3 regions of the Kitasatospora sp. NPDC004669 genome follow, and region 2 is predicted to be linked to each of the others. Evidence: predicted binding sites of a transcription regulator. Region 2 holds the regulator's gene; each other region holds the start of a gene.
The links. The regulator HrcA, encoded in region 2, represses chaperone genes, less so after heat shock. The targets are predictions, from matches to a motif close to TTNGCACTCNGNNNNNCNGAGTGCNAA.
Positions count from the first base shown of each region.

Region 1 (5,833 bases), on a different contig from region 2:
GGGCGACGACGGTAAGGCTGGGGGTGGAGCCCCAGCACCGCTTCAGCGCAGGTCAGGGCACGTGAGCGACAACTGTGCTCCTAAAGCCGGTGTCGCAGGTTCGATTCCTGTCTGGGGCACAGCACGGCACCGCAACTCACAGGCCCCCCGTCCGACCTCGGACGGGGGGCCTGCGGCGTTGCTCCGGGAGCTGTCAGCGGACGGGCTCGTCCGGGTGGTCGGCGGGGGCGTCCAGCTCGGCGTCCTCGGCGCGCGACGCCCGGACGTAGGGCACGATGACCCGCTGAACCCGGGGCCGGGTACGCCAGTTGACCCGCCGTACGTCGCGGGCCAGGGCGCCCGGACGCCAGAGTTCGGTGGCGGCGGTCACGACGCCCAGTACGACGCCGGCGGCCAGCCAGCCCGCCACCACGTCGGTGGGCCAGTGCACCCCGAGGGCGACCCGGGTCCAGCCGATCGTGAGCACCGTGCCCGCGGCCACCGCACAGGCGGCGGTCCGGCCGCGGCGGTGCACCCGGTACCAGACCAGGCCGACCAGGACGGCACAGGTGATCGCCGAGGCCATGGCGTGCCCGGAGGGGAAGGCCGGGCCGTCGGCGTGCGTGACCGGGTCGCTGAAGACCGGCCGTCGACGGTCGACGGCCAGCTTCAGCGCCCACTGGGCGCCCCAGCCGAGAAGGGCCTGGGCGGCCACCCAGCCGGCCAGCACCCGGGCGCCGATCAACAGGAGCCAGACGGCTGCGACGCCGAGAAGTGCACGCATCGTGACGGGGCCGCCGATGTCGGAGAGGGTCTGCACCGCGGCGGTCCAGATCCGGTGTTCTCGTGCGTAGACGTGGAGTTCGCTGATCCAGTCCTGGTCGAACTCGTGCAGGGGGTGCCAGTGGCCCGTCACCAGCATCGCCAGGAGGCCGAACAGCGCGGCGCAACCCAGCGCGAGCGCGACGTCCCGAAGGAGACCGCGGTGACGCACGGCGACGGAGGTCGAGCTGTTGGTCAGGTGCATGTCTGACACCTTCCCAGTGCGTTGCGCCGTTCGGGAGCCGGAGTGATAGCGATTCGGCATCTTTTGTGGGGAGGACCTGCGGGCGCGGGGGCGTGAGCGCGGGCGGAAACCGGGGGTGCGCGGGAACGTGCGCGACCGTTCGCCTGTTCAACGGGTAGGCGGCGATTGCGTGCAGGGCTGGTGAAGAACGGTTCCGGGCGATCGCGCGAAGCGGGCGAATGCGGGCACGCGAGGTGCCCGGCCGATCACCGAGCGTCCAGAACCGGAGTGAAAACCGGCAGGATACTGCATCAAGGGGAAGAATCTGAGTGACTTGGGAATGTTGTCCGGATTCTGTTCGTTGGATCGTTACGTGTGAGCCCCCAGGGGCCCGCATTTCTTGCCCTCGCGGGCAGGCAGGCAGACCTCGGCAACACCAGCAAAGGGAGCAAGCATGGCCACCCGTGCCGTCGTTCGCGACAGGGCCGACCGGAGTCGCGCGGCCCGCCCGACCAACCTTGAGGCCGACCGCGACCTGGTCGGCATGTACCTCGACGAGATCGCCAGGACGCCCCTGCTCGATGCCGCCGAGGAGGTCGAGCTCTCGCTGCGGATCGAGGCCGGCGTGTACGCCCAGCACCTGCTGGACGAGGGCGAACTCCCGGGCGGCGTGACGCACGAGGAGCTGGAGGCGATAGCCGCGGACGCCGAGCGTGCCAAGGACGTCTTCATCCGCTCCAACCTCCGCCTGGTGGTCGCGGTGGCTCGCCGCTACCCGCGCAGCGGCCTTCCGCTGCTCGACCTCATCCAGGAGGGCAACGCCGGCCTGGTTCGCGCGGTGGAGAAGTTCGACTACGCCAAGGGTTTCAAGTTCTCCACCTATGCCACCTGGTGGATCCGCCAGGCGATCACCCGCTCCATCGCCGACCAGTCCCGCACCATCCGGCTGCCCGTCCACCTGGTCGAGGAGCTCGGCCGGATCCGGCGGGTGCAGCGCGAGAAGTCCAAGGAGCTGGGCCGCGAGCCCGAGCCGGCCGAGATCGCGGCCGAGCTGGACACCACCGAGGCCCGGATCAAGGACGTGCTGGACTGGGCGCGCGACCCGGTCAGCCTCAACATGTCCGTCGACGACGAGGGCGAGACCCAGTTCGGTGACCTGGTGGAGGACACCGGGGCGACGTCCCCCGAGGACGCCGTGATGGTCATGCTCCGCCGCGAGGAGCTGGACGACCTGATCGGGCGGCTGGACGACCGCACGGCCTCGATCATCCGCTCCCGCTACGGCATGGAGGACGGCCGCGAGCGCACCCTCACCGAGGTGGGCAAGCAGCACGGCCTCACCCGCGAGCGGATCCGCCAGATCGAGAAGCACGCGCTCGCCGAGCTGAAGAAGATCGCCGACCACGCGGGCTTCGAAGCCGCCTGACGGACCGGCCCCACCGGACGGGCCCTGATGCGGAGCGCTCCGCACCGGGGCCCGCGGTGTGTCACGGGGCTCATAGGCTGGAGGGACAGGACGGCCCGGGCGACCAGGGGAGTGGACAGGGTGAGCGAGCAGGAACAGGGCGGGCAGGAGCAGGTCCGCCAGGAGCAGGACGAGCAGCCGCAGCAGCGGTCGGCGGACCAGCGGCCGGCGGACCGGAAGACGCCCGCGGCCAAGGCCCGGCTGGTCTTCCGGGACCCGCTGGACCAGCAGTCCCGGGACGACACCGACACCGGCTGGGGCGAGCGCTCCGGGGCGGGGGAGAGCGGTGGACGGGGACTGGACTGGTACCTGAGCCAGCGTCCGCCGCACCACGGGGACTAGCCAGGGCCTGGCCGGCGGATCTTGCCGGGCCCGCCGACATCCGCCGGACAGGCCCTGGCTAGGGCTGCGCGACCACCGGGCCGCGACCACCGGGCCGCGACTAGCGGGCCGTGACCAGTGCGTCGCGGATCTCGGTCAGAAGTTGGACCTCCTTGGCCTCGGTCTCCGCCACCGTCTCGGCCGGGCTCTTGCGCTTGGCCGCCATCCGGTTCATCGGCATGATCGGGATGAAGTAGACGACGGCTGCCGTGATCAGGAACGAGGCAAGAACTGTAGGACCCCAGGTCCTTCGTCCCGAACACGCCGACGATCGGATTGATCACGCCCTTGACGAAGGCGTTGACGATGTTGGTGAAGGCCGCGCCGATGACCACGGCGACGGCGAGTTCGACGACGTTCCCACGCAGCAGGAATTCCTTGAAGCCTTTCAAGCCGCCTCTAACGACGAAGTCGTCACCGGGTTACGGGTGATCTTCCGGAAGCCCGGATTGACAACCCGTACGGCCCACCGCGCCCCCCGAGGGCGGCGGCAGCCCAGCCCGCGCGGGCCCGAGGGCGAGCGCCGCCACCACCGCGAGCAGCACCAGCGCGGGCACCCCGGCCCGCCGCCGGACGGCCCGGTGCAAGCGGTGCCACCCGCTGCAGCCGCGCCGGATCGGCGGGAAGCTCGGCACCTCCCGTCGGGGCGGCACGGTGGGCGCGGGCAGCGGGACGGACAGGCTCATGGTCGTCATCGACGTCACCTCCGGACTCGATCGGTCGGTCTCTGGTGACCCACACGATGCGTGCCCGTGGCGCCACCGGAAAGCCAGTTCCCACAGCCTGTGGATAAACCCGCCCCTGTGGACAACTTCGTACACCCGCGCGAGTTAGACCGATGTCCGCAAGCTGACGAAAGCCCGAACCCGGATGGCGAACCAGGCACGCCAAAGGCCCGCCGCCCCGCGTGAAGCGGGGCCGACGGGCCTATTCGAGAAGCTTTCGAGAGCTCCCGGACGCCGGTCCGGCGCGAAGCGCCGAGCGCCCGACGTCAGCTCGCGGCCGGAGCCGGGCTGCTGGACGAGCTCGACGAGCCGGAGGAGCTGGACGAACCCGACGAGGACGCCGAGGGTGACGCGGACGTCGAGGAGTCGGAGGGCGAACCGGCGCCCACCGAACTGCTGGAGGACGAGCGGCTGTCGGTCCGGTAGAAGCCCGAGCCCTTGAACACGACGCCCACGGCCGAGAAGACCTTGCGGAGCCGTCCCTGGCAGTCGGGGCACGTGGTCAGCGCCTCGTCGGTGAACTTCTGCACCGCCTCCAGGCCGTTGCCGCACTCGGTGCACTGGTACTGGTACGTGGGCACTTGTCTTCCTCCTGGCACTCTCGCCTGATGAGTGCTAACGATGGTCAATGATGCGGTATTCCGCTGGATCAGTCCAGCGACTCCGGTGTGAGATGAGCCGGTACCGAGTCACCGCCGACCGCGTTCAGCCCTTGGCCGCACCGACCAGCTGTGCCGCGCCACCGCGCTCGGCGGACGACGCCACCACGCGGCCCGCCCCGCCCGGCGCCACCATCAGGTGCCGCAACGACACCAGCGCGATCAGCCCCAGGCCGGCGCCGGCCAGCGGCACCAGGAACCCGGCGGAGGGCCCGTGGCTGTCGATCAGCCGCCCGGCCACCATCGAGCCGACCGCCAGGCCCAGACCGATGGCGCCGGTCAGCCAGGTGAACGCCTCGGTCTTGGCCCCGTCCTCGACCAGGGTCTCGACCAGGGTGTAGCCGCTGATCAGGGTCGGCGCGATGGCCAGACCGCAGACCAACCCGGCGACCGAGAGCGTGACCAGGTTGGGCATGGCCCACAGCGTCGAGCAGCCCACCACCAGCAGCGCGTAGCTGATGATCATCCGGTGCTGCACGGCGCGACGCCAGGCGATGACGCCGTACAGCACACCCGCCACCATCGAGCCGCCGGCGAAGATCCCGTACACGGTGCCGGCGGCACCGTGCTGGCCGACCGAGTCGGCGAAGGCGTTCACCGAGACCTGCATCCCGCCGAACACGGCCCCGACCCCGAGGATCACGCCGGCCAGCAGTCGGACGCCCGGCGAGGCCAGCGCGGAGGCGCGCCGCGCGCCGGGCTGCGGGGTGATCCGGGAGGGCGCGGTACGGCGCTGGGCGGCGAAGGCCAGGCCGCCGACGAAGGTCAGCGCGGCCTCCGTGATCAGAGCGGTCGCCGGGCTGACCGAGGTGGCGATCTTGGCGGCCAGGATCGGGCCGATCACGAAGGTGAACTCGTCCGTCACGGACTCGAAGGCGAACGCGGTGCTCACCTTGGCCGCGGTGGACGCGGACGCGCCGTCGGCGCCGATCGTGGCCACCCAGCGGGCTCGGACCATCGCGCCGATCTGCGGAACGCTCGCGCCGGCCGGCACGGCGGCCAGGAACAGGCTCCAGGCGGGCGCGTGGCCGAGCGCCAGCGCGATCAGCAGGCCGACCGCCGCCGCGTGCACCACGACGGTCGGGACGAGGACGGCGGCCTGGCCGTACCGGTCGGCGAGCCGCCCGGTCTGCGGGCCGATCAGGGCCTGGGCGACGGCGGCGATCGCCGTGACGGTGCCGGCGGTGCCGTAGGAGCCGTGGGTGTCCTTGACGAGCAGCAGGATGCCCATGCTGAGCATTGCGTAGGGCAGCCGCGCGATGAAGGCGGGGGCAAGGAACGTCCAGGCACCGGGCGTGCGCAGCAGCGCGCCGTACCCGACCTTGGCGGGTGCGGCGGTGGCGGTGTCCACAGTGCTGGCCGCGGTGTCCGGAGCGTTGTCCGCGGCGATGTCGACCGTTCGGCGGGCCGTCACGGTCGGTCCTTCCTGCTGCCTGGTAGCGCGGCAGGGCATGGGGTGGCCCCGACGGCGCCGAGAGTCGTCCTCTCGCGCGTCGACCGGGGTAGATACCGGGTCAGCCTGGCCTGATGGGCCGGGGGCCGGACCGCGGCCGCCGAGCGGTCGCGCCAACTCTGCGTCAGGCAGATGCTGGGGGTGGTCTAGCGGTAGTTATACGGC
Region 1 is NZ_JBEXKB010000006.1:104,724-110,556, reverse strand. Features, by position in the region: gene ABZW30_RS07495 (phosphatase PAP2 family protein) at 194-1,006, opposite strand; gene ABZW30_RS07490 (sigma-70 family RNA polymerase sigma factor) at 1,440-2,411, shown strand; gene ABZW30_RS07485 (hypothetical protein) at 2,532-2,792, shown strand; partial or broken gene ABZW30_RS07480 (MscL family protein) at 2,893-3,223, opposite strand; gene ABZW30_RS07475 (hypothetical protein) at 3,254-3,526, opposite strand; gene ABZW30_RS07470 (FmdB family zinc ribbon protein) at 3,823-4,137, opposite strand; gene ABZW30_RS07465 (MFS transporter) at 4,262-5,566, opposite strand.
Region 1: ABZW30_RS07470 (FmdB family zinc ribbon protein) is a predicted target of HrcA. The motif match lies at 4,149-4,175, and genes of this name have one in related genera.

Region 2 (5,833 bases):
CGGGCTGTTGCGCCGCTCGCCGCCGCCGGGCATCGGGGCGAAGGGGTAGAAGGTGCCGCGCTTGTAGAGGTAGACCAGGGCCAGCGACTGGCCCTCCGGGTTGCGGAAGCAGACCAGCGAGCAGAGCAGCTGCGGCCCGAAGCCGTTCGCCTCCAGCTCGCTGTTGACCGCGTGCAGGTCGTTCACCAGCTCCGGCAGCTCCTCGGGCCGGTGCCGGGCGAGCAGCCAGGAGTAGCCGTAGCCGTCCTTGGAGGCCTCCACCGGCACGCCGCCGCGCTCGGTGTCGGCGTCCAGCAGCGCCCGGACCTGCTGCTCGACCTGGACGAAGGCCGCGCCCTCCACGGCCGCGAAGCAGACCGAACCGAGCCCGGTGGGGGTGAACCCGGCCCCGGCCTCCAGGGTGAGCGCGGCGGACGGCACGCCGAACAGCTGGTCGAGGTCGGGCTTGACGGGCTTGGTGCGGCCGAACAGGGCGTCCAGGAATCCCACGGCGGTCCTCTCGGATCATTCGGATCATTCGGGTCGGGCGGTGATCAGCGGCCGAGCTGCTCGGAGATCTTCGCCAGCTGTGCCAGCCGCTTCTCCAGCGACGGGTGGGTGGAGAGCAGCTGCGAGGCGGTCTCCCGGGCGCTCAGCGCGGGGGCGAACCAGAAGGCGTTGTACGGCTGGGACTTGCGCAGGTCCTCGGTGGGGATGGCCGCGATCTGTCCGGTCACCTTGGTCAGGGCCGAGGCCAGGGAGCTGGGCCGGCCGGTGAGCTGGGCCGCGGCCCGGTCGGCGGCCAGCTCGCGGTAGCGGGAGAGCAGCCGGGTGAGCAGGAAGCTGATCGCGTAGACGACCATCGACACCAGCGGGACGATCAGCGCCACGATGGCCGCGTTCTGGTCGTTGTTGTTGCGCCCGCCGCCCATGAACCCGCCGTACAAGGCGATCCGGGTCATCGCCCCGGCGAGCACGCCGAGGAATCCGGCGATGGTCATCACGGCGACGTCCCGGTGGGCGACGTGGGACAGCTCGTGCGCCAGGACGCCTTCCAGTTCCTCCGGTTCGAGCCGGCGCAGCAGACCGGTGGTGACGCAGACCACCGCGTTCTGCGGGTTGCGGCCGGTGGCGAAGGCGTTGGGCATGTCGTTGTCGGCGACCGCCACGCGGGGCTTGGGCATGTCGGCCAGCGCGCAGAGCCGGTCGATGGTGCCGTGCAGTTGGGGGTACTGTTCCTCGGTCACCTGGTGGGCGCCCATCGCCCGCTCGGTGATCTTGTCGCTGAACCAGAACTGGGCCACGAACAGCCCGCCGGAGATCAGCACGATCAGCGGCCAGGCCCCGCGCAGCAGCGCGATCAGCAGGCCCGTGAAACCGACGTACAGCAGCCCGATCACGAACATCGTCGCGACCATGCGGCCGGTCAGGCCGCGGTCGGGCGCGAAACGGGTGTGCTGGCCCGAGCTCGACATCGCTTGCTCCTCCATTCGCCGTCGCTTTCGATGCTGCCACCCGGACGGTCCCCGAGCACCATCCCGTGCACGGGGAGTGTCGCGGCCCCGCCTCGAACTGCGGGCAGGATCACCCCGGGCGGGCCGTTCCTGCGAAAGGACCCGGGCCTTACACTGGCAGGTACGGTTCTGGCACTCGTGTGCGCAGAGTGCCAGGGTCGGGGTCCTTTCCAGGAGTGGCCCGCAGCATCACAGACGGACAACGTGCGAAGACGGAGGTGCGTGCCCCATGGCCGGTGAGGTCCGCCAACTGGACGACCGCAAGCTCGCCGTTCTGCGTGCCATCGTCCAGGACTACGTGGGCACCGAGGAGCCGGTCGGCTCCAAGGCCCTGGTGGACCGGCACAACCTCGGGGTCTCCCCGGCCACCGTGCGCAACGACATGGCGGCGCTGGAGGAGGAGGGGTACATCCACCAGCCGCACACCAGCGCGGGGCGCATCCCCACCGACAAGGGCTACCGGCTGTTCGTCGACAAGCTGGCCGAGGTCAAGCCGATGAGCGCCCCGGAGCGCCGGGCGATCAGGCACTTCCTGGACGGCGCGGTCGACCTGGACGACGTGGTCGCCCGCACGGTGCGGCTGCTCGCCCAGCTGACCCGGCAGGTCGCCGTGGTCCAGTACCCTTCGCTGACCCGTTCCACCGTCCGGCACATCGAGCTGGTGGCGCTGGCTCCGGCCAAGGTGATGCTGGTCCTGATCACCAACACCGGCCGGGTCGAGCAGCGGATGGTCGACTGCCCGGGCACGGTCGGCGAGACGGTCCTGGCCGACCTGCGCGCGCGGATCAACGCGCGGGCGGCCGGCCAGCGGCTGCCGGACGTCCCGGGCCTGCTGGAGGAGCTGCCGGCCACCTTCGAGCAGATCGACCGGCCGACCGTCAGTACGGTCCTGGTGACCCTGTTCGAGGCGCTGGCCGAGCAGAGCGAGGAGCGGATCATGCTGGCCGGCACGGCCAACCTGACCCGGTTGGGGCACGACTTCCCGCTCACCATCCAGCCGGTGCTGGAGGCCCTGGAGGAGCAGGTCGTCCTGCTCCGCCTCCTGGGTGAGACCACGGACGCCGCGATGACGGTCCGGATCGGGCGGGAGAACGCGTACGAAGGGCTGAATTCCACCTCGGTGGTGTCGGTCGGCTACGGTTCGGGCGACGAGAGCGTGGCCAAACTGGGTGTGATCGGTCCGACCCGGATGGACTACCCGGGCACAATGGGGGCGGTGCGAGCAGTGGCACGGTACGTGGGTCAGATCCTGGCCGAGTCGTAGCAAGCAGACCGCTGTTACACAAGTAACGGCGGTGTCCAGTCGCACTACTACAGGCGGAACAAGCGGAGCATTTGGTGGCCACGGACTACTACGCGGTACTCGGCGTCCGACGGGATGCGGGGCAGGACGAGATCAAGAAGGCGTTCCGGCGCCTGGCACGCGAACTGCACCCGGACGTCAACCCGGACCCGAAGACGCAGGAGCGGTTCAAGGAGATCAACGCCGCCTACGAGGTGCTCTCCGACCCGCAGAAGCGTCAGGTCTACGACCTCGGCGGCGACCCGCTGTCGCCGGGCGGCGGCGGTGGCGCGGGCGGCTTCGGCGCCGGCGCGGCGGGCTTCGGCTTCTCCGACATCATGGACGCCTTCTTCGGCGCCGCGGCCGGCCAACGCGGCCCGCGCTCGCGCACCCGCCGCGGCCAGGACGCCATGATCCGGCTGGAGATCACCCTGGAGGAGGCCGCCTTCGGCACCACCAAGGAACTCCAGGTCGACACCGCCGTCACCTGCACCACCTGCAGCGGCGAGGGCGCGGCCCCCGGCACCTCCGCGCAGACCTGCGACATGTGCCGCGGCAAGGGCGAGGTCTCCCAGGTCACCCGCTCCTTCCTGGGGCAGGTCATGACCTCCCGCCCCTGCCCGCAGTGCCAGGGCTTCGGCACCGTCGTGCCGACCCCGTGCCCGGAGTGCGCCGGCGACGGCCGGGTCCGCGCCCGCCGCACCCTGACCGTCAAGATCCCGGCCGGTGTCGACAACGGCACCCGGATCCAGCTGGCCGGCGAGGGCGAGGTCGGCCCCGGCGGCGGCCCGGCCGGCGACCTGTACGTCGAGATCGCCGAGACCACCCACACCGTCTTCCAGCGGCGCGGGGACGACCTGCACTGCACCGTCACCATCCCGATGACGGCCGCCGCGCTCGGCACCCAGGTGCCGCTGCAGACCCTGGACGGGCTGGAGGAGGTCGACATCCGGCCCGGCACCCAGTCCGGTCAGTCGATCCCGCTGCACGGCCGGGGCATCACCCACCTGCGCGGGGGCGGCCGGGGCGACCTGATAGTGCATGTCGAGGTCCAGACGCCCACCAAGCTCGACCCCGAGCAGGAGGAGCTGCTGCGCCGGCTCGCCGTGCTGCGCGGTGAGGAGCGCCCGTCCGGCCAGTTCGCGCCGGGCCAGCAGGGCCTGTTCTCGCGCCTGAAGGACGCCTTCAACGGCCGGTAGGCCGCCCGGGAGGGGGTGTCGGGGTCAGAGCCCCGGCACCCCCTTCGCGTTCCTGTTCCGCCCATTCCCTCCGGAGGACCACCCCATGACCGCCCCCGTCTTCGTCGTCGAGACCGAGCGGATCGCCGCCGCCGCGCCCGGGGCGCTGGTGCGCCTGGACGGGGCGGAGGGGCGGCACGCGGCCGCGGTGAAGCGGCTGGAGGCCGGCGAGGCGGTGACCCTCGCGGACGGGCTGGGGCTCGGCGTGGACGGGACGGTCGCCGAGGTGCTCGGCAAGGACGCGATCGACGTCACGGTGGCCGCCGTGCGCCGGGAGCCGGAGCCGGCGCCGCGGATCGTCGTCGTCCAGGCGCTGCCCAAGGGCGACCGCGGCGAGCTGGCCGTGGAGACCATGACCGAGGTCGGCGTGGACGTGGTGATCCCCTGGGCCGCCTCGCGCTGCATCACCCAGTGGAAGGGCGACCGCGGTGCCAAGGCGCTCGCCAAGTGGCGGGCCACCGCCCGGGAGGCGGGCAAGCAGTCCCGCCGACTGCGCTTCCCCGAGGTGCGCGAGCCGATGACCACCAGGCAGCTGGCCCCGCTGCTGGCCCAGGCCTCCCTCGCCGCGGTGCTGCACGAGGAGGGCGCCGAGCCGCTGGCGCACGCCGCGCTGCCCGCGGCCGGGGACATCGTGCTGGTGGTCGGCCCGGAGGGCGGGGTCTCCCCGGAGGAGCTGGCCGCCTTCGCCGAGGCGGGTGCGAAGCCCTACCGGCTGGGCCCCTCGGTGCTGCGCACCTCCACCGCCGGGGTGGCCGCAGGGGCGCTGCTGCTGGGGCGCACCGGCCGCTGGGCGTAACCCCCCGCACGCCGGGTCGGGAGTTGCGGAAAACGGAGCGGCTCGTACCCGCGCCTGCCTACGCTGGCGGCGTGACGGACTCCCTGAGCACCTCTGCGGGCGCCTATCTGCGCCATCCCCATCTGCACGGTGACCTGGTCACCTTCGTCGCCGAGGACGACCTCTGGCTGGCCCCGCTGGACGGCGGCCGGGCCTGGCGGCTGACGGCCGATCACCTGCCGGTGCACCACCCCCGGTTCTCCCCGGACGGGCGGCACATCGCCTTCTCCTCCACCCGGGACGGCGCCCCCGAGGTGCACGTGGTGTCGGTGGACGGCGGGCCGTCCAGGCGGCTCACCCACTGGGGCAGCGACCAGACCCGGGTGCAGGGCTGGACGGCCGACGGCCGCCCGATCGCCACCACCGGCGCCGGCGAGGCCAGTACGCGCCGCAGCTGGGCGCACGCGGTGCCGCTGGACGGCGGCGAGCCGGTGCGGCTGCCGTACGGGCCGGTCGGCGGGCTCGCCTTCGAGCCGGACGGGGAGAGGGTGCTGCTGGTCACCGTCAACAACCGCGAGCCGGCCTGGTGGAAGCGCTACCGGGGCGGCCGGGTGGGCAAGTTGTGGCTCGGCCGGGACGAATTCACCCGCGTGCACGAGGAGTTGGAGGGGCAGCTCGACTCCCCGCTGTGGGTGGCCGGGCCCGTCCCGCCCGATGGCGGACCGAGCAGTCGGATCGCCTTCCTGTCCGACCACGAGGGCGTCGGCGAGCTGTGGTCCAGCCGCCCGGACGGCTCCGACCTGCGCCGCCACACCGGTGACCCGGACGGCTTCTACGCCCGCAACGCGAGCACCGACGGCACCCGGGTCGTCCTCCACCGCGCCGGCGACCTGTGGCTGCTGGACGACCTGGACGGCGCCGAGCCGCGCCGCCTGGACATCCGGCTGGCCGGCTCGCGCACCGGCCGCCGTCCCCGCCCGGTGCACGCCGCGCACTGGCTGGAGTCCGTCGCCCCCGACCGCACCGGCCGGGCCGGCGCCGTCGT
Region 2 is NZ_JBEXKB010000003.1:115,270-121,102, reverse strand. Features, by position in the region: gene ABZW30_RS04150 (hypothetical protein) at 1-489, opposite strand, end outside; gene htpX (zinc metalloprotease HtpX) at 534-1,454, opposite strand; gene hrcA (heat-inducible transcriptional repressor HrcA) at 1,723-2,757, shown strand; gene dnaJ (molecular chaperone DnaJ) at 2,832-3,974, shown strand; gene ABZW30_RS04130 (16S rRNA (uracil(1498)-N(3))-methyltransferase) at 4,060-4,809, shown strand; gene ABZW30_RS04125 (S41 family peptidase) at 4,881-5,833, shown strand, end outside.

Region 3 (5,833 bases), on a different contig from region 2:
CAGCAGTACGGCACCGCCCCGCTGCTGTTCCGCCCGCCGTTCGGCGACGGCGCCAACACCCCGATGCTCAACACCTCGGTGCAGCAGTGCGGCCCGCGCGCGATCGTGCTCTGGCGCGAGTCGATGCAGATCCACGACATGCAGTACCAGGCCGCCGACAAGAAGCTGAAGCCCGGCGACATCATCCTGGCGCACTTCCGCGGCCCCAAGGAGCTCAAGGGCGCCACGATGACCCAGATGTTCGCCGACCTGCTGGCCCGGATCCAGGAGCAGGGCTTCTCGGTGGCCCGGCTGGACGACTACATCCAGGCGCCGGCGTCGTGACCGCTCAGACCGGCTGCCCGAGCATCATCAGCGGTCCGTGGTCGGTGCGGCTGAGGATCACCGTGACGGTGTTCGGCCCGGAGGGCTTGAGCTGACGGCGCAGCTCCTCCGGGGTGATCGCCATCCCGCGCTTCTTGATCACCACCGTGCCGACCTGACGCTCGCGCAGCAGCGCCTTCAGCTTCTTGATGTGGAAGGGCAGCACGTCGGTGAGCTCGAAGGCGTGCGCGTACGGGGTGGCGACCAGCTCGTCCGAGGTCAGGTAGGCGATCTTCGGGTCGATCAGCCGGCCGCCGACCCGCTCGGCCACCTCGGCCACCAGGTGGGCCCGGATCACCGCGCCGTCCGGCTCGTACAGGTACCGCCCGACCGGTCCGGCCGGCGGGTCGGGCAGGTCGCCGCCGGCCAGGCTGGCGCCCTGCGGCAGCAGGGTGGCGCGGTGAGGGCGGGCCGCCTTGGTGCCGAACCAGAGCACCGCCTCCTTGACGTCCCCGTGGTCGGAGACCCACTCGGCCTCGGCGTCCGCCGGGACGGCCTCGTGCGGGATGCCCGGTGCCACCTTCAGCGCGCCGATCGGGGTCCGCCGCCCGGCCTCGATCGCCCAGGACAGCGGCGGGGCGTACGCCTCGGGGTCGAACACCCGGCCGCGCGAGGTCCGGCGGGCAGGGTCGGTGAACACCGCGTCGTAGCCGGTGACGTCCACCTCGGCGACGTCCGCGCAGCGCACCTCGACCAGCTCGGACAGGCCCAGCGCGGCGGCGTTGGCCGCGGTCGCGGCGCAGGCCGCCGGGTCCTTGTCCACCGCCAGCACCTCGATCCCCGCCCGGGCCAGCGCCAGCACGTCCCCGCCGATGCCGCAGCACAGGTCCGCCAGCCTCCGTACCCCCAATTCGGCGAACCGGCGCGCCCGCCACTCGGCCACACTGCGCCGGGTGGACTGCTCGACCCCGTTGGGCGTGAAGTACATCAGGTCCGCGTCCGCCCCGAACTTCGCCCGCGCCCGCTGCCGCAACCGCGCCTGCCCGAACGCCGCCGACACCAGCTCCGCCGGATGCTCCCGCCGCAGCCGGGTGGCGAGCGCCAGCTCCTCCTCGGGCGTGAACTCGCGCAACTCGGCGAGCAGGGCCTGGCCCTCGGGGGTCAGCAGGGGCTGGAGGTTCTCGGTGTCCACGGGCCCATTCTGACCGGTCAGAGGAGGTGGACGCCGGGCAGGCCCGACAGCGTGACGACGAATAGGGCCGCCCCGGTGACGACCGGGACGATCCGGTACCCGATCCGCCGACTGGTCCGGATGATCCACACGGGCACCGGGAGCGTGACCGCGATGAGGATCAGGGTGCCGACCGGCCTGGACGCGTGCAGCGACATCGCGATCAGGAAGGTCACGAGGCAGCCGACGATCAGCACCGGAACCAGTGCGACGGTCACGACCAGGGCCAGCAGCAGGTCCGTCAGCCAGTGGACACGCGGGCGCAGGGGATCCCGGATCAGCGGCACGCTCATCGGAACACCCCCAGGCACAGCAGCACGGGCAGCATGAAGGGCGCGACCCCGGCGGCGAGCGGCAGGAGCTCGTAGCCTCTCCGGTGGCTGCGCAGGACGGCGGTGACGGGCACTCCGTAGCCGATGACCACCGCGGAGAGCGCGCCGTACAGGACGTCGCCGCCCGTGTCGGAGCCGGCGGCGTCGGCGATCGCTCCGCCGAGCCAGAAGGCGATGAGCGGAAGGGCCGTCAGCAACGGCAGCAGGAGAAGCGCGAGCGCGGCATCCTTGGCGTTGGACGGGCCGATGCGTACCGGGGTGTCGGTCATGGCAGGAGTCTGTCCGAGGGGGCGTCGCCCGCACATGAGTACGACTACTCATCCGTAATGCGAGGGTTCCGGGCGCGCCGTTGGCACTCTGGTTGACGGAGTGCTAACACCGGCCTATGGTCGTCCTTGGCACTCCCCACTGGGGGAGTGCTAACGCGAAGACGCGTGTCTGACCCCCGCGACGGCAGGCTCGCGCGTTCGCCCCTATCCGTTAGAAAGCCCCGTAATCTCCGAAGGGGAGCTCGGACGTGACCACCAGCAGCAAGGTTGCCATCAAGCCGCTCGAGGACCGCATTGTGGTCCAGCCGCTCGACGCCGAGACCACCACGGCCTCCGGCCTGGTTATCCCGGACACCGCCAAGGAGAAGCCCCAGGAGGGCGTCGTCCTGGCCGTCGGCCCGGGCCGCTTCGAGGACGGCCAGCGTCTGCCGCTCGACGTCGCCGTCGGTGACATCGTCCTGTACTCGAAGTACGGCGGCACCGAGGTGAAGTACCAGGGCGAGGAGTACCTGGTGCTCTCCGCCCGCGACGTTCTCGCGATCATCGAGAAGTAAGACGTCCCGACCCGCCCCGGATCCGTGTCCTTCGTGACAGTGGCCCGGGGCGCGGTTGTTGGTTCACGTTGTTCGGCGGCCGGTGGGTCGGCCGCAGCCCCGAGGGAATAGGGAACATGGCGAAGATCCTGCAGTTCGACGAGGACGCCCGCCGCTCGCTGGAGCGCGGTGTCAACAAGCTGGCCGACACCGTCAAGGTGACCATCGGCCCCAAGGGCCGCAACGTCGTCATCGACAAGAAGTTCGGCGCCCCGACCATCACCAACGACGGTGTCACCATCGCCCGCGAGGTCGAGCTGGACGACCCGTACGAGAACCTTGGCGCGCAGCTCGTCAAGGAGGTCGCCACCAAGACCAACGACGTCGCGGGTGACGGCACCACCACCGCCACCGTGCTGGCCCAGGCCCTGGTCAACGAGGGTCTGCGCAACGTCGCCGCCGGTGCCGGTCCGGCCGCCCTGAAGAAGGGCATCGACAAGGCCGTCGCCGCCGTCTCCGAGCACCTGCTCTCGGTGGCCCGCGAGATCGAGGGCAAGGACGACGTCGCCGCCGTCGCGTCCCTCTCCGCCCAGGACATCCAGGTCGGCGAGCTGATCGCCGAGGCGATCGACAAGGTCGGCAAGGACGGTGTCATCACCGTCGAGGAGTCGAACACCTTCGGCGTGGAGCTGGACTTCACCGAGGGCATGCAGTTCGACAAGGGCTACCTGTCGCCGTACTTCGTCACCGACGCGGAGCGGCAGGAGGCGGTCCTGGAGGACCCGTACATCCTGATCAACCAGGGCAAGATCTCCTCGATCCAGGAGCTGCTGCCGCTGCTGGAGAAGATCCTGCAGGGCGGTGCCTCCAAGCCGCTGCTGATCATCGCCGAGGACGTCGACGGCGAGGCGCTGTCGACCCTGGTCGTGAACAAGATCCGCGGCACCTTCAACGCCGTCGCCGTCAAGGCCCCGGGCTTCGGCGACCGCCGCAAGGCGATCCTCGGCGACCTGGCCGTCCTGACCGGTGGCCAGGTCATCTCCGAGGAGATCGGCCTCAAGCTCGACCAGGTCGGCCTGGACGTGCTGGGCACCGCCCGCCGCGTGACCATCACCAAGGACGAGACCACGGTCGTCGACGGTGCCGGTGACGCCGAGGCCGTGGCCGGCCGTGTCGCCCAGATCAAGGGCGAGATCGCCGCGACCGACTCCGACTGGGACCGCGAGAAGCTGCAGGAGCGCCTGGCCAAGCTGGCCGGCGGCGTCTGCGTCATCAAGGTCGGCGCCGCCACCGAGGTGGAGCTGAAGGAGCGCAAGCACCGCCTGGAGGACGCCATCTCGGCGACCCGCGCCGCGGTCGAGGAGGGCATCGTCGCCGGTGGTGGCGCCTCCCTGGTCCACGCCGCCAAGGTGCTGAACGACGGCCTGGGCCTGTCGGGTGACGAGGCCACCGGTGTCGCCGTGGTCCGCAAGGCGCTGCACGAGCCGCTGCGCTGGATCGCCCAGAACGCCGGCCTGGAGGGCTACGTCATCACCTCCAAGGTCTCCGAGCTGGAGATCGGCCAGGGCTACAACGCCGCCACCGGCGAGTACGGCGACCTGGTGAAGGCCGGCGTCATCGACCCGGTCAAGGTCACCCGCTCCGCCCTGGAGAACGCCGCCTCGATCGCCTCCCTGCTGCTCACCACCGAGACCCTCGTGGTGGAGAAGAAGGAGGAGGAGGCCGACAACGGTCACGGCCACTCGCACGGCCACGGCCACTCGCACTGAGGCCCCGGCGCGACAGCCGCAACTCCTGACCGGAGGCCCGGTCCGCTCCCTCGGGGAGGCGGGCCGGGCCTCCGGCTGTAATTCGCCCGCTCGCCTCCGGGGCGCTGGGACCCGGTGCCGACGGTCGGCGCTCCGGCGCTCGTGCCTCGCTGGTCGCTTCTCCCTTTCGGCACCGGCGCGCCCCTTCGGCTCGGGGCGGGGATTCGCCCGCCCGCCTCCGGGGCGCAGCTCGGGGAGGGTGCTCCAGGCTTCAACTATCAGTAGAATTTTGCAGAATGCAAAGATTGCCTTATAACTGAGGCATGATCGAGGCCCGCCATCTGCGCGTCCTGCGTGCGGTCGCCCGCACCGGCTCCTTCTCCGCCGCCGCCCGCGAGCTGGGGTGTACGCAGCCTGCCATCAGCCAGCAGATGAAGGCCTTGGAGAAGTCGGTCGACACCCCGCTGGTGGTCCGTTCGGGCCGCGGGATGCAGCTCAGTGAGGCCGGGCGGGTCCTGCTCAAGCATGCCACCGGGATCCTGGCCGGGCTCTCCGCCGCCGAGGAGGAGGTGGCCGCGATCGCCGGGCTGCGGGCCGGGCGGGTGCGGCTGGTGTCCTTCCCGACCGCGAGTTCCACCCTGGTGCCGCCCGGCGTCGCCCGGCTGCGGGACAGCCATCCGGGGGTGCGCGTGTCGCTGGTCGAGGCGGAGCCGCCGGAGTCGCTGGCGATGCTGCGCGGCGGGGAGTGCGAGATCGCGCTGGCCTTCCGCTACCCGCAGTCCGAGGGCGCCGTCGCGCTGCCGGCCCCCGCGCACGGTACCCCGCGCGAGGCGCGGGCCGAGGCGAACCTGGAGGCGCAGCAGTTGTCGGCCGGCACCGACTGGTCCGACCTGGTGGTCACCCCGCTGCTGGACGACCCGCTGGTGGGCCTGCTGCCCGCCACCCACCCGCTGGCAGGGCGGGGCAGGCCGGTGGAGCTGGCCGAGTTGGCGGGGGAGCAGTGGATCGCCGGCTGCCCGCAGTGCCGGGGGCACCTGGTGGAGCTGTGCGCCGGGGCGGGCTTCGAGCCCCGGATCGACTTCGCGACCGACGACTACCCGGCGGTGGTCGGCCTGGTGGCGGCCGGGCTGGGGGTGGCGGTGCTGCCCCGGCTGGCGCTGGAGTCGGTGCGTCCTGACGGTGTGTCGACGGTGCCGGTGCGGACGGCCTCCGGGGTGCCGGCGGTGCGCCGGGTGGTGGCGCTGACCCTGCCGGACCTGGCCGAGGTGCCGGCCGTCGCGCTGATGCTGGAGCGCCTGGCGAGCGCGGCCGCCGACCGCTGACGGTCGGTGGCGGGGCTACCGCCTGTCCGATACCGGATGTGAGCAGCCTGAGGCGCCGCGAAGAAACGTTTCTTCACGGCGTGCCGTCGAGGCGG
Region 3 is NZ_JBEXKB010000004.1:101,687-107,519, forward strand. Features, by position in the region: gene ABZW30_RS05280 (polysaccharide deacetylase family protein) at 1-324, shown strand, start outside; gene ABZW30_RS05285 (class I SAM-dependent methyltransferase) at 329-1,516, opposite strand; gene ABZW30_RS05290 (hypothetical protein) at 1,513-1,827, opposite strand; gene ABZW30_RS05295 (hypothetical protein) at 1,824-2,135, opposite strand; gene groES (co-chaperone GroES) at 2,384-2,689, shown strand; gene groL (chaperonin GroEL) at 2,806-4,437, shown strand; gene ABZW30_RS05310 (LysR family transcriptional regulator) at 4,740-5,738, shown strand.
Region 3: groES (co-chaperone GroES) is a predicted target of HrcA. The motif match lies at 2,216-2,242, and genes of this name have one in related genera.